DNA from 2 places in the Vallitalea maricola genome. Region 2 is predicted to be linked to the other one. Evidence: riboswitches for the same ligand, from Rfam matches in the RefSeq annotation. Region 2 holds a riboswitch; the other holds the start of a gene.

Region 1 (6,141 bases), on a different contig from region 2:
AACTGGATCTGGATTTTCTGGTTCTTCTGGCTCCTCTGGACCAGGATAAACAACTAAATAGAAATTAGCAAATAGCTTTAAATTCTCCTCAGCTGCAAATTCCAGATCATATAGATTAGCAAAATCTCCACTTACTTTTGAATATCCAGTAGCTTCACTAAATGTATACCAACCATCAAAAACATAATTACCAAATCTTTCAGCTGTTATTGTTACACTATCTCCATATAAATATTTAAAAGTCTCACTGTTTTGATGAATTCTACCTGAATGCTCTTTTCCTGGCATTATTTTAGCTTCTATAATATATTCTTTTCTTTCAAATTCTACAGCAATATTTTTATTACTATTCATATTAACTTCAACCAAGTATTCTCCGTTATTTACAGTAATAGGGTACTCAGTCTTTGAATTATCTTCAGTGTTAACTAAGTAAGCTAAAGGATAATAACCTCTATCAGGAACAATTTTAAATGTTGTCACATAGTCTTCTATAAATTCACCATTATATCTACCGCTAACAGATGTATCATTAGATAATTCTGATTCATTAAGATGACCATTATTCTCTACATCTACAGTTAATATATAAGATACTATATCTTCAAATAAAGGTAAAGGTCTCCTATTTTGATTCATATAAACTAACCTAGGGTTAGGATAATTAGTTAATACATTCCATTTCTTAAACTCATCAAATGAATTATGAGGTACACCTTTTACCGCTAGTATAGTACCATAATCATATTTTACATCATTTCCTGCTAAACATTTTTCAAAAGTAATTTGTGAATTACTTTCCAAGTTATTAACATACTCCTGCCATTTATTAGCTAACTCCTCAGTAATCTTATTGTTTTTATTTTTCTTCATATAAGATATTGTGTTATTAATCTCATCTGTTAATAATTCTTGTGGAATTACCGCAACTTGAAGCTCTCCAAGAAGGCTATTAATCTTGGAATTAGGTTCAATATTAAATTGTTTGATATTAAATTCAGCTAGGTATGTTTCATTGCTAGTAACTGAAACTGTTATTTCTTTATTGTTTGAAACAAATTCTTTATTTTCACCAACTACTCTATACCATTTAACTAAGTACATATCATCTGTTCCATCTTTTTCTGGTACAGCTTTTATTGTAATATTAGTATGGATATCACTAGTCAATTGAGTTAATAAGTTGTCACCTGAAACAACACCTGCATTACCGCCTTCTGTGTGATTAACTGTTGTAGTAAATTGTTTCAAGCTATATGATGCTGATACTGTAACATCAGCATTAAAGTTATTAATCGTTAATACGTTTCCATTAATACTATAATTATCTTCATTTAATCCATTAACTGTCCATACTAGATTATCATAATCACTACTGATTGGATTGGCAGTAAATGTGATTGGTACATTATCTGCTAAATATAAATCCGAACCATAATTGTCTTCGATAATCTGTGGAACTTTTTTCTGTCCAGATATACCAACAACAGCATTATTTTTAACAACAGTAATCTTATGATATTCTGGTATATCAATATCTACTTCTATACTTGAACTATCAGTTAAGCCTGCTGCCCAAGTATATTTATGCATATCGATTAAATCAAATTTGTAAGTTAAATTATTTAGATCAGTAAGTTCATCCCATGTAGGAATTGTTAGTGTATGAACACCAGATAAACCTGGATCTGAAGGTATATCAATATGCCCTATATCATCCGACTTTTCTCCATTAACATAAACCCATAAATCATATAATTTAGCTTCTTCATTATCTCCATCAATACATGTCATTCTAGTATTAATATCAATACTTTCACCTGGTCTTGCTGTGATAGTATGGCTATGTGAATAATCAATTTCATCTGTACTAGGATTATCAAGTTCGATAGTACCAGTTCTTAAATCATCCATCAATTCTCCTTCTTCACCATAAGCAGTACCATCTAGTGAATAGAATTTATGGCCATAAATATCTTCTTTAGAATTAAAATATATTTCAATAGTTACATTATCTGCTATTCCTGTTTCAAAATGATTTTTTGCTGCCCCTTCTATTCTGTCAAATTCATATCCTCTATATGAATAAGCTGATAGATTAAACTTGCCATCTACTATTGATGTTATAATCTTAGCAAAATCATAATTTCCATCTGTACTATTTACTAAGGTATTATCAAGATATACTTTTATAGTAGCTACTTTAGTTACTAATTCAGTTTCAGCTTCTTCACTAGTCATAAATGAATTACTTGCAGTTACTTTATAGATATATTTAGTACCTGGAGTTAAACTATTATCAATTACATAATATCTATTAGTTACATCATCAAATTCAATAACCAAACTATGATCTAATAAAACTCCATTCTCATCATATACTTTTATATCATAATCATTTGCATTAGCTAATTTCTCCCAATATACTTTTCCTGACTTCATGGTTACATCTATTGTATTAAGTACAGGAGCATCTAACCATACATTAGAAACACTTACTTTGATATTTTGTGTAGCTGAATCTAGTATTGTTTGAGGATCATCATTATATTGATCTACTAAATCAAACTCTAGATTTTTTGAATAAGTTTTACTACTAACATCAAATACATAATTATTATCTAATTCAGTTTTAGTACTTGGTATAGTTATTATATCTTGAACAGTGTTAGGGAAATTATTCTCGGCAAATAATGGAGTGCTAGTATTATGCCTATATACCTTAACCTCATTTAAACTATTACCGCCATTATCACCACTAACCACATTGTAACTGAATTCTAGATTAACGTTGTCACCTACTTCATACACATCTTTATCTGGTGATATATTTAATGCGGCTTCCAATGGATTATCCTTTGGATCATGTCCATGACCTACTATTCCTGCAAAACTTCCATCTGCTGGATAGTAGTCTTTATCATATACCTGTTCCTTAGAATCAAACACTACGTCTATAATCTCTTTTTGGTTAATAGTAATATCCATATTCTTAAATTGATTTTGTGGCTCATATCCTTGATAAGAATATGCCTTTAGATTAACAGAAGTACCCTCTTCATATATTGCACTATATCCATTATCTACTTTGGTACCATCAATATATACTTCTCCTAGTGAATTATCATAATTTACAGTAAGTGAATATATGGTTTCAACTATTGGAGTAGCTTCATATCTTCTATTCTTCTTAACTTTATAATCAACATCTGTATTAAATAATGTTGGTCTTCTTCCTATACGTATATCACTTTTACTAAAAATTGATTCAGAACCATTACTAGTGTCTGTTATTTTCCAACCTACAATTCTATGACTTTCGTCATTAGCTGTAGCTGTTAACTTATATCTATAATTTTGTTCTTTTTCAACTCTGATATCAGCACCACTTACTTGATTTACTGCTAATGTAGCAGATTTATTAATTATCCAACTAATAATATACTCATTTTCATTTAGCATTATAGCGGATAACATATCCATATCTCTGCTAGCACTTTCTAGTTCATCTAAATCCTCTGATTGATCTAGTTTATCCCCTGACTCACTTGGATTTTCTCCTGGGTCTGCTGGGTTTTCAGCTGGTTCTTCTGGGTTTTCCACTGGTTCTTCTGGATTCTCCACTGGTTCTTCTGGATTTTCCACTGGTTCTCCTGGATTTTCAGCTGGTTCTTCTGGATTTTCCACTGGCTCTCCTGGATTTTCCACTGGCTCTCCTGGATTTTCCACTGGTTCTTCTGGATTTTCCACTGGCTCTCCTGGGTTTTCCACTGGCTCTCCTGGATTTTCCACTGGCTCTCCTGGATTTTCCACTGGTTCTTCTGGATTCTCCACTGGTTCTCCTGGGTTTTCCACTGGCTCTCCTGGGTTTTCCACTGGTTCTTCTGGATTCTCCACTGGCTCTTCTGGATTTTCAGCTGGTTCTTCTGGATTTTCCACTGGCTCCCCTGAATTTTCAGCTGGCTCTTCTGGATTTTCCACTGGCTCTCCTGGATTTTCCACTGGCTCTCCTGTATTTTCTGTTACATTTTCTGATATTATAATATTACCAGTTAAATCTTGTTGTTCTGTTTGAGCATATACTAAATTACTCGTTAAGTACATGAAAGCAAACAAAAACACTAACGATTTCTTTAAAAACTTCTTTTTCAACTAATCACCTCTTATAATAGTTTTCTGTCCTTCTTTCTTATAGAGGTAGGCTCTCTGTTTTCAGCCTCGTTTTTTTTGGAACGTGGTTAACCTTATGAAAATCATTATCAGTCTTATCTTGAATATAATATTGTCAACATGATGATATTTATTATTATGTTGTTAATATTAAAATATATTACAAATAAAGCAATATTGCTTTATTATTTTCCGAATCTAATAATTATAAAATTATATAATTCTAGTTTTTGACAAAATAAAAACTGCTTTGAATATATATATGATTCAAAGCAGCCGAACTGTCATAGTATTTACCTTAGACTCTAGCTTTGCGTCCTTACTTTTCAGTAAGTTTGCCCTTATATTTAATTTTACAATTTAATAATATCATTAGATGTTTATATAGTCAATACATAATATATGTTTTTCTAATATTATATTTAAAACAAATTTCAACTTTATATTAATAATATATTTGTGAAATAAAAAACCCAATAACCATACGTTATTGGGATATATAATAACTTTTAATTTCCTGAAGTAACTTCCATAGAATATTTACCATCTTTATTATCTGTTTCATTTTTTCCATAATCAATTAATTTAGAAAATGTTATTTTATAGTCTTTTTCAAGATTTAAAACATCAAAGTTTAGTGTAATTGTATTTTCATCTATATAATTTGCACCTATAGGTATCTTACTGTATTCTACGCCATTTTCTACATATATTAATTTGTAATTTGACGCTAGCACATTATTAATATTAAAATCAATTTCTTTATTAAATCCTATTTTGATAGTCTTATCTCCAATTATTTTGGCTTCATTGATAAAAATATCAACTGAATTACTGGACGTGAAATTAAATTGATTTGTTTTTATTACATGTTGTACATTACCCATGGTGTCCTTTAATGTAATAGCTCTTAATTTATAAGATTGGGATTGTTTCAATTTTTTATCTTTTGATAAATAAATCTTTATCATATGCGAATCTTTTTCATTGTCATAATAGACTGCTGTTGGTATAGCCATAAATGATGGTGTAGTAATACCTTGTATTTGGTAATTACTAGCTATCTTAGCATATTCTTCATCAAGTGGTTTACTAATATAAGCTATTATTGTATTTTCATCAACTGGTAAAACAGCTTCTATTTCAATATCTTTAACAGTATAATAATTTCCAGTAAATAAATATTCTTTATCATAGATTGAAAATTGGTTTGTTACATCTGTCATATGATTAATTAGTACTTTGTATTCTTTGTTAACCAAAATAACTGAATTAATAGTTAATCGTACAGCTTTCCCCGCATCAACACCTTCTTGCAGTACTTCAGCTTTATCAATTTTAATTGGAGTATTATTATAGTCTGTTATATAATAACTGAATACTTGTTTTGCTATTTTAGGGTTAATCTCTTTATTAAAATTAAGTTGTATAGTACGATTATTTACTGGTAAACAGCTTTCAACACTAAAAATATCATTTTGTAATACTGATGCTTTAAATTTTACTGAGTCCCCATCACCTTTATTCAATCCAACTCCATAAGTACTAGACAATTGTCCATTAACATCTAAATTGAAATATTCTTCTTCTGTAAATACATAACTTTTAAAAAATATTGAAACGCCATTATTACAAGTAGATAATTTGTTTATTAAAATATTAGTATTATCACCTTTAATAATTTCTGCTCCATCTTTTTCAATAGTGTAAAAAGCTGATTGTAAAGCATTATCATTTATTGGATGTGTAAAATAAACATAAATAATATTATTACTTATAGCTTCTACTTTACTTATTCTGAAGAAATCGGATACTAATTCATCAGCACGAAATCCCATAAAATTAGTATTTAAAGTATTTGCTGGATTTCCATTAGTATCTATAACCTTATCCACTAACATAATGTATTCTTCGTCCATTTTCTGGTCTTCTGAAGTTTTGATAATATACGTATCTGTTGACTCTTTTTTA
Region 2 (6,141 bases):
TGAAAAATGGTGATGTAGCCCTAATTGATACACCTTATGAAAACGAAGCAACCAGAAAGATTATTGAGTGGGTCCGAGAACGAGCAGGTCAAGAGGTTAAATTTATAGAAATAAATACTGGTTTCCACTTTGACAATTTAGGTGGAAATAAATATCTTGCTGAACAAGATATTAAGATTATAGGAACATCAAAAACGGTAAATATGGTTAAAGAAAGAGGAGAAGATGCTAGAAAGCTTTTTTTAGATTGGCTAAAAGATCCTGAATTGAAAAAATATTATGATGTTTACACTAAACTTGAGTATATAGAGCCTACTGAAATAGTTAATATAGATATTGATGAGGAAATGGAAATTGTTTTTGGAGATGAAAAATTAGTACTTTATTATCCACAAGAATCCCATTCTCCTGACAACATTGTCGTTTATTACCCTAGTAAAAAAGTATTGTTTGGTGGTTGTATGGTGAAATCAGCTGAATCAGAAAACTTAGGTAATACAGCAGATGCAAATATTATGGGATGGTCAGAAAGCATAAAGAAATTAAAAAGAAAGTATAGTGAAAAAAGTGTTGATGTAATTGTTCCTGGTCATGGTGAAGTAGGCGATTATTCTTTGTTAGAAAATACTGAGAATCTATTAGAGCAATGAATCAGATTAACTTAGTGCTATCTATTGTTTATTAGATGTAATATATAAAGAAATATTTACCAAATTAACAATATGTGATATAATATCAATGAGAGGGTAGTCAAAGAGTCGGCAGTATTGACCGTATTATTCTGTAAATCGTAAAGCATATGAAAATATGTGACACAAAGCTATAGGGTCTAAGGCTTAATTATAAGCTATGATAGCCAGTTACCAGAGGAAGACTTTGATTACCTAGTAGTCAAATCTTTTCTCGAAGTGGCAAATTCAGTGAAAGCTGAAGACGCAAAACTAAAGGGCCTAAGTCAAAAATGATATGGCAGCCAGTTACCGAAAGAAGAGTTTTATTACTTTTCTTTCCCACGAATATGGCAAACCTATCGTGAGGTAGGGACGCAAAACTATAGGGTCTTCATATATGAAGATAGCCAGATGCCGAAGGGAGAGTTACAACTGAAAAAAATAGTATTAACTTTTATAGTTGCATTAATTTTTGTAGCATTAGCTGGGACAACCGCTTTTGCTAAGAGTGAAATTATAAAGGTCAATGCTGATAACGGCACAGTAAGTATCAATTATGATACTACTAATTATTCTGACTTAAAAGTTGTCGTGAAGAAGGGTTCGGATAAATATATCTATAACCTTAATTCTTCAAATGAAGAGCTACCATTACAAATGGGCAATGGTGAGTATACTGTAGGAATATATAAAAGAGCTGATGGTAACAAGTACAAATTGTTAACATCTAGTAAAGTACATAATGATACAACTAATAATACAGTATTCTTAGCAAGTGTTCAGAATGTACATTGGACAAGCGATTCAAAAGCAGCTATTCTAGCTAAAGAACTAACTAAAGATGCCAAGACTGACAGAGAGAAAATAGAAGTTATATATAATTACATAATCGATAATGTTAAATATGATGATGAAAAAGCAAAGAATGTTAGTAGCAGATATTTACCTTCAACTAATGAAACGTTAGCTAGTGAAAAAGGAATATGCTACGATTATGCTTCTCTATTTGCAGTTATGCTTAGAAGCCTTAACATTCCTACAAAGCTTGTTCATGGCGATAGTAATTTCACTTCTGTCTATCATGCTTGGAATGAAGTGTTAGTTGATAACAATTGGATAGTTGTAGACACTACCATTGATGCAGCATATAAATCAGAAGGTGTAAAAGTTTCTTATGAAAAAGATCCTTCAGATTATAGTGCTAAAAAGGTATTTTAATAATGAATAATATTTGATCCCTCTCAAAGTAATTTTTGAATTAATTTTATACTTAGAGTTTAAACAAGTATTTTTATATATCTCCATACATCTGATAAATTTCTTTTTTCTATATCATTTTTATAACGTATCATAAATTTTATATCTCCTAATAATAATCTAGGATAAATCAAAGATTTTTCAAGTATTGCTTGAAATTATAACCAATTATTAGTACAATATCTTATAGAATGAAAAATGAGGTGTAAGACATGGAAGCAATAAAATTATTAATAGAAATAGTAATTAGTTTTGTCTGTGCAGTAATTGTAGTATGTGTTCATGAATATCCTAGAATTATTTGTTACAAGTATTTAGTTCATCCATTATATAAGAATGAAACCAAAGTTTCATTTAATCCACTAAAATATATGGATCCATTTGGAATAATTTCTTTTATGTTTTTAGGGGCTGGATGGCAAAAACCTTTTAGTTTTAATACTGGTAGATTAAGAGATAAGAAAAAAGGTCTTATATCCATAACATTAATTGGTATATTATCTAATTTGCTGTTAATGGCAGTTTTAATACCTATTTTTGTTTCAACATTTAGGCAGAATTATTATGTAACTAAGTTTTTATTTATATTGATTCTATTTAACTTAGCTATAGTTGTTGTGAATTTATTACCTGTACCACCATTTGATATGGTTAAAATAATTCAAGCTCTTAATCCACGTGCATACTTCAAATTTGTTCAATACGAGAAAGTTATTCAAGCTTTATTCATTTTATTCTTGGCTTCTGGATTTATTAGTACTCTAGTAAATATTATTATAAATAGTATTTTTAGTACTATGATAGTTAGCGGGGTATAAGAAATAAAGAAAGGGTTTTTTAATTGAGTATTCCTGTAAAATTAGAAGTATTTGAAGGACCATTAGATTTATTGTTACATTTAATAGACAAAAATAAATTGAATATATATGATATACCTATTGTTATAATAACTGAACAGTTTTTGGAATATATCAAGAAGTTAGAAGAAAAAAATATGGAAATTATGAGTGAATTTATTGAAATGGCAGCTACGTTAATAAATATTAAGTCTAAAATGCTGTTACCAATAGAAGACGAAGAGGAAGAAGAAACAGACCCTAGAGAAGAACTGATGAATAAACTCATTGAGTACAAGAAATTTAAATATATTAGAGATAAATTGAAAATAAGACAAATTGATGCTAAAAAAGTTATTTTCAAAGAACCTACAATACCAACAGAAGTTCTTAACTATGAAGAAAAAGTAGATACCAGTAAGATACTATCAGATATTGATTTTTCTATGATTTACAATGTATTCCAATCTGTTATGAAAAAGCAATATAATAAAATAGATACTATAAGAAGTGATTTTGGTGAGATTGTTAGAGAAGAATATACTGTAAATGATAAAATAGATTATATAATTAATTTATCAAAACAGTACGAAACCATAAGTTTCAGAGATGTTCTCGAAACTCAAATATCCAAAGTAGAAATAATTGTTACATTTCTTGCAGTCTTGGAATTAATGAAGATGGGTAAAATATTAATCGTACAAAGGGATCTATTTGATGATATCATTATAAAGTATACAGATTTAAATAATGATAATATAATATAATTAATCCTGAATGCCTAAATAACATAGAATATTTAGGATTTAGGATATATTTATGTAGATTGATTATATATACACTTAGAAATAAAAGTTTGAACAGAGGGGAATAAATATGCAACTATGTAAAATTGAAGCTATTATTGAATCTATATTATTTACTATGGGAGAAGCTGTTGAACTTGATAAGATAGCTGATGTTATAGAACAAGATAAAAACACAACTAAAAAGATAATGAATAATCTTATAGATAAATATGATAGTCCTGATAGGGGCATAACAATTATTGAGATTGATAATGCATATCAGATGTGTACTAAAACAGAATATTACGATTATATAAGAAAAGTTAATAATAAAGCAAAGAATTATGTATTGACAGATGTATTACTTGAAACTTTGTCAATAATTGCATATAAGCAACCTATTACTAAAGCAGAAGTTGAAAAAATAAGAGGTGTAAGTTCTGTACATTGTATTAATAAACTAATAGACTATAATCTAGTATGTGAAAAAGGCAGAATGGATGCACCGGGTAGACCTATAATTTTTGGAACGACACAGGATTTCTTACGAAATTTTGGATTTCAATCCTTAAAAGAATTACCGCTGATAGAAGAAGAAAAACTATCAACTATCCAAATCGAAGCACAACAAGAAGTACAAAAAGAATTTAAAACAGAAGAGGGTTAAAAATTTGGAATAAATTAATCATTTTACTTATAAATTATTATAAGGAATTCTATAAGAAAGATGATTAAGATGAAGAAAATAACTAGTACAATAATATACATATTCATGATTGCTATAATGTTATCTTGTAATATTGCTTCTGCAGAAGATTGCAATGATGAACCAAAAAAATTATATGCATACTCTGCTCTGTTGATGGATAAGAAAACAGGAAGAGTATTATGGGAGAAAAAAGGTTTTGAAGAAAGAGCTATGGCAAGTACAACTAAGATTATGACTTGTATTGTAGCTCTTGAGTCATGCGAACTTGATGAAATAGTTAAGGTAAGCAAAGAAGCATCGAAAGCCCCTAAGGTAAAATTATATATTAGGCCGGATGAGGAATATTATCTGGGAGATTTGTTGCATGCATTAATGTTGGTTTCATCTAATGATGTAGCAATTGCAATAGCAGAGCATGTAGCAGGTTCTACAGAAGAATTTTGTAAATTGATGACTAAGAAAGCTAAGCAGATTGGTGCTATAAATACATGTTATAAAACACCTAATGGTCTTGATGCAGATGGGCACTATACTACGGCATATGATTTAGCCCTTATAACGAGATATGCTCTTAATAATGAGACTTTTATGAAGCTTATTAATACACCATCTGTAAGCTTTTGTGAAATAAATGAGGGTAGAAACTTTAACATATCCAACAAAAATGCTTTTTTAAGTATGTTTGAAGGAGCTAATGGAGTAAAGACAGGTTACACTTCAAAAGCTGGCTATTGTTTTGTAGGTTCTGCTAAACGAGGAGATCTAGAACTAATATCTGTGGTTTTAGCATCAGGTTGGCCTAATAATAAAACTTATCGATGGAACGATACTACAAAAATCATGAATTATGGATTTAATAATTATGAAACAAAAACAGTGTTGACTAGTAATAAACATGTGTGTCAAGTTGGAGTAAAAAAAGGTATTGGAGAATCTATAGATGTTTTAACATCACAAGATGTTGATATAACGTTGTCAAAAGATGAAAAGGTATATATACTATATAATGTTAATTCTAATATAATAGCCCCAGTTAAAATTGGGCAAAATGTAGGTAATGCCGAAATATATGTTGATGGTAAACATTACCTTTCAGTACCACTCATAACCAATACAGAAATTAAAAAGATCACTTACAAACACATATTCAATAAAGTACTTGAAAAATTTCTTTTGTTTTCATGTAACTAATAAATTTATATCTTTATGATTAATATGATTAAGAAGGGAAAATAAATGGAAATTAGATTACAAAAATATTTGGCTGATGCAGGTATCGCCTCTAGAAGAAAATGTGAAAGTTATATAGTTGAAGGCAAAGTATCAGTTAATGGAAGAGTCGTTAAAGAACTTGGAAGCAAGATAGAACCAGATAAAGATATAGTAAAATATAATAGCAGAGTTGTTAAGAATAACTCTCACTTAATATATATTATGTTGAATAAACCTACTGGTTATATAACTAGTGTTTCAGATGAAAAAGGTAGAAAGACAGTAATGGACCTTATTGATATTAATACCAGGGTATACCCTATCGGTAGACTTGATTACAATACCAGCGGGTTATTACTTCTTACTAATGATGGAGATTTAACTTATAAATTGACTCATCCAAAACATGAAGTCGAGAAAAAATATATAGTAACTGTTAAAGGTGTACCTTCAGAAGAAAAACTAAATGAATTAAGGAAGGGAACTGATTTGGGAGTTTATAAGACATCTCACTCCAAAATTAGTGTTCTTCAAAGCAGTAAAGACAAAACAAAATTAAAAGTAGTAATTCATGAAGGTAAGAATCGACAGGTACGCAAAATGTTTGAACATATAGGTTGTCCCGTAATAAAACTTCAAAGAGCGGCTATTGGAAAGCTAAAAATAGA

The links. Region 2 has a riboswitch for cyclic di-GMP ahead of AACQ14_RS05075 (transglutaminase-like domain-containing protein). Riboswitches for the same ligand answer to the same signal wherever they lie in the genome.
Region 1: another riboswitch for cyclic di-GMP. It lies ahead of AACQ14_RS00400 (hypothetical protein); the one in region 2 lies ahead of AACQ14_RS05075 (transglutaminase-like domain-containing protein).

Annotation. Positions count from the first base shown of each region.
Region 1 is NZ_BTPU01000001.1:104,664-110,804, reverse strand. It holds gene AACQ14_RS00400 (hypothetical protein) at 1-4,152, opposite strand, end outside; cyclic di-GMP riboswitch class I at 4,439-4,520, opposite strand; gene AACQ14_RS00395 (S-layer homology domain-containing protein) at 4,680-6,141, opposite strand, start outside.
Region 2 is NZ_BTPU01000015.1:4,279-10,419, forward strand. It holds gene AACQ14_RS05070 (MBL fold metallo-hydrolase) at 1-650, shown strand, start outside; cyclic di-GMP riboswitch class I at 780-868, shown strand; cyclic di-GMP riboswitch class I at 901-985, shown strand; cyclic di-GMP riboswitch class I at 1,011-1,090, shown strand; gene AACQ14_RS05075 (transglutaminase-like domain-containing protein) at 1,083-1,889, shown strand; gene AACQ14_RS05080 (site-2 protease family protein) at 2,141-2,746, shown strand; gene AACQ14_RS05085 (segregation and condensation protein A) at 2,770-3,531, shown strand; gene scpB (SMC-Scp complex subunit ScpB) at 3,641-4,219, shown strand; gene AACQ14_RS05095 (D-alanyl-D-alanine carboxypeptidase family protein) at 4,289-5,452, shown strand; gene AACQ14_RS05100 (pseudouridine synthase) at 5,498-6,141, shown strand, end outside.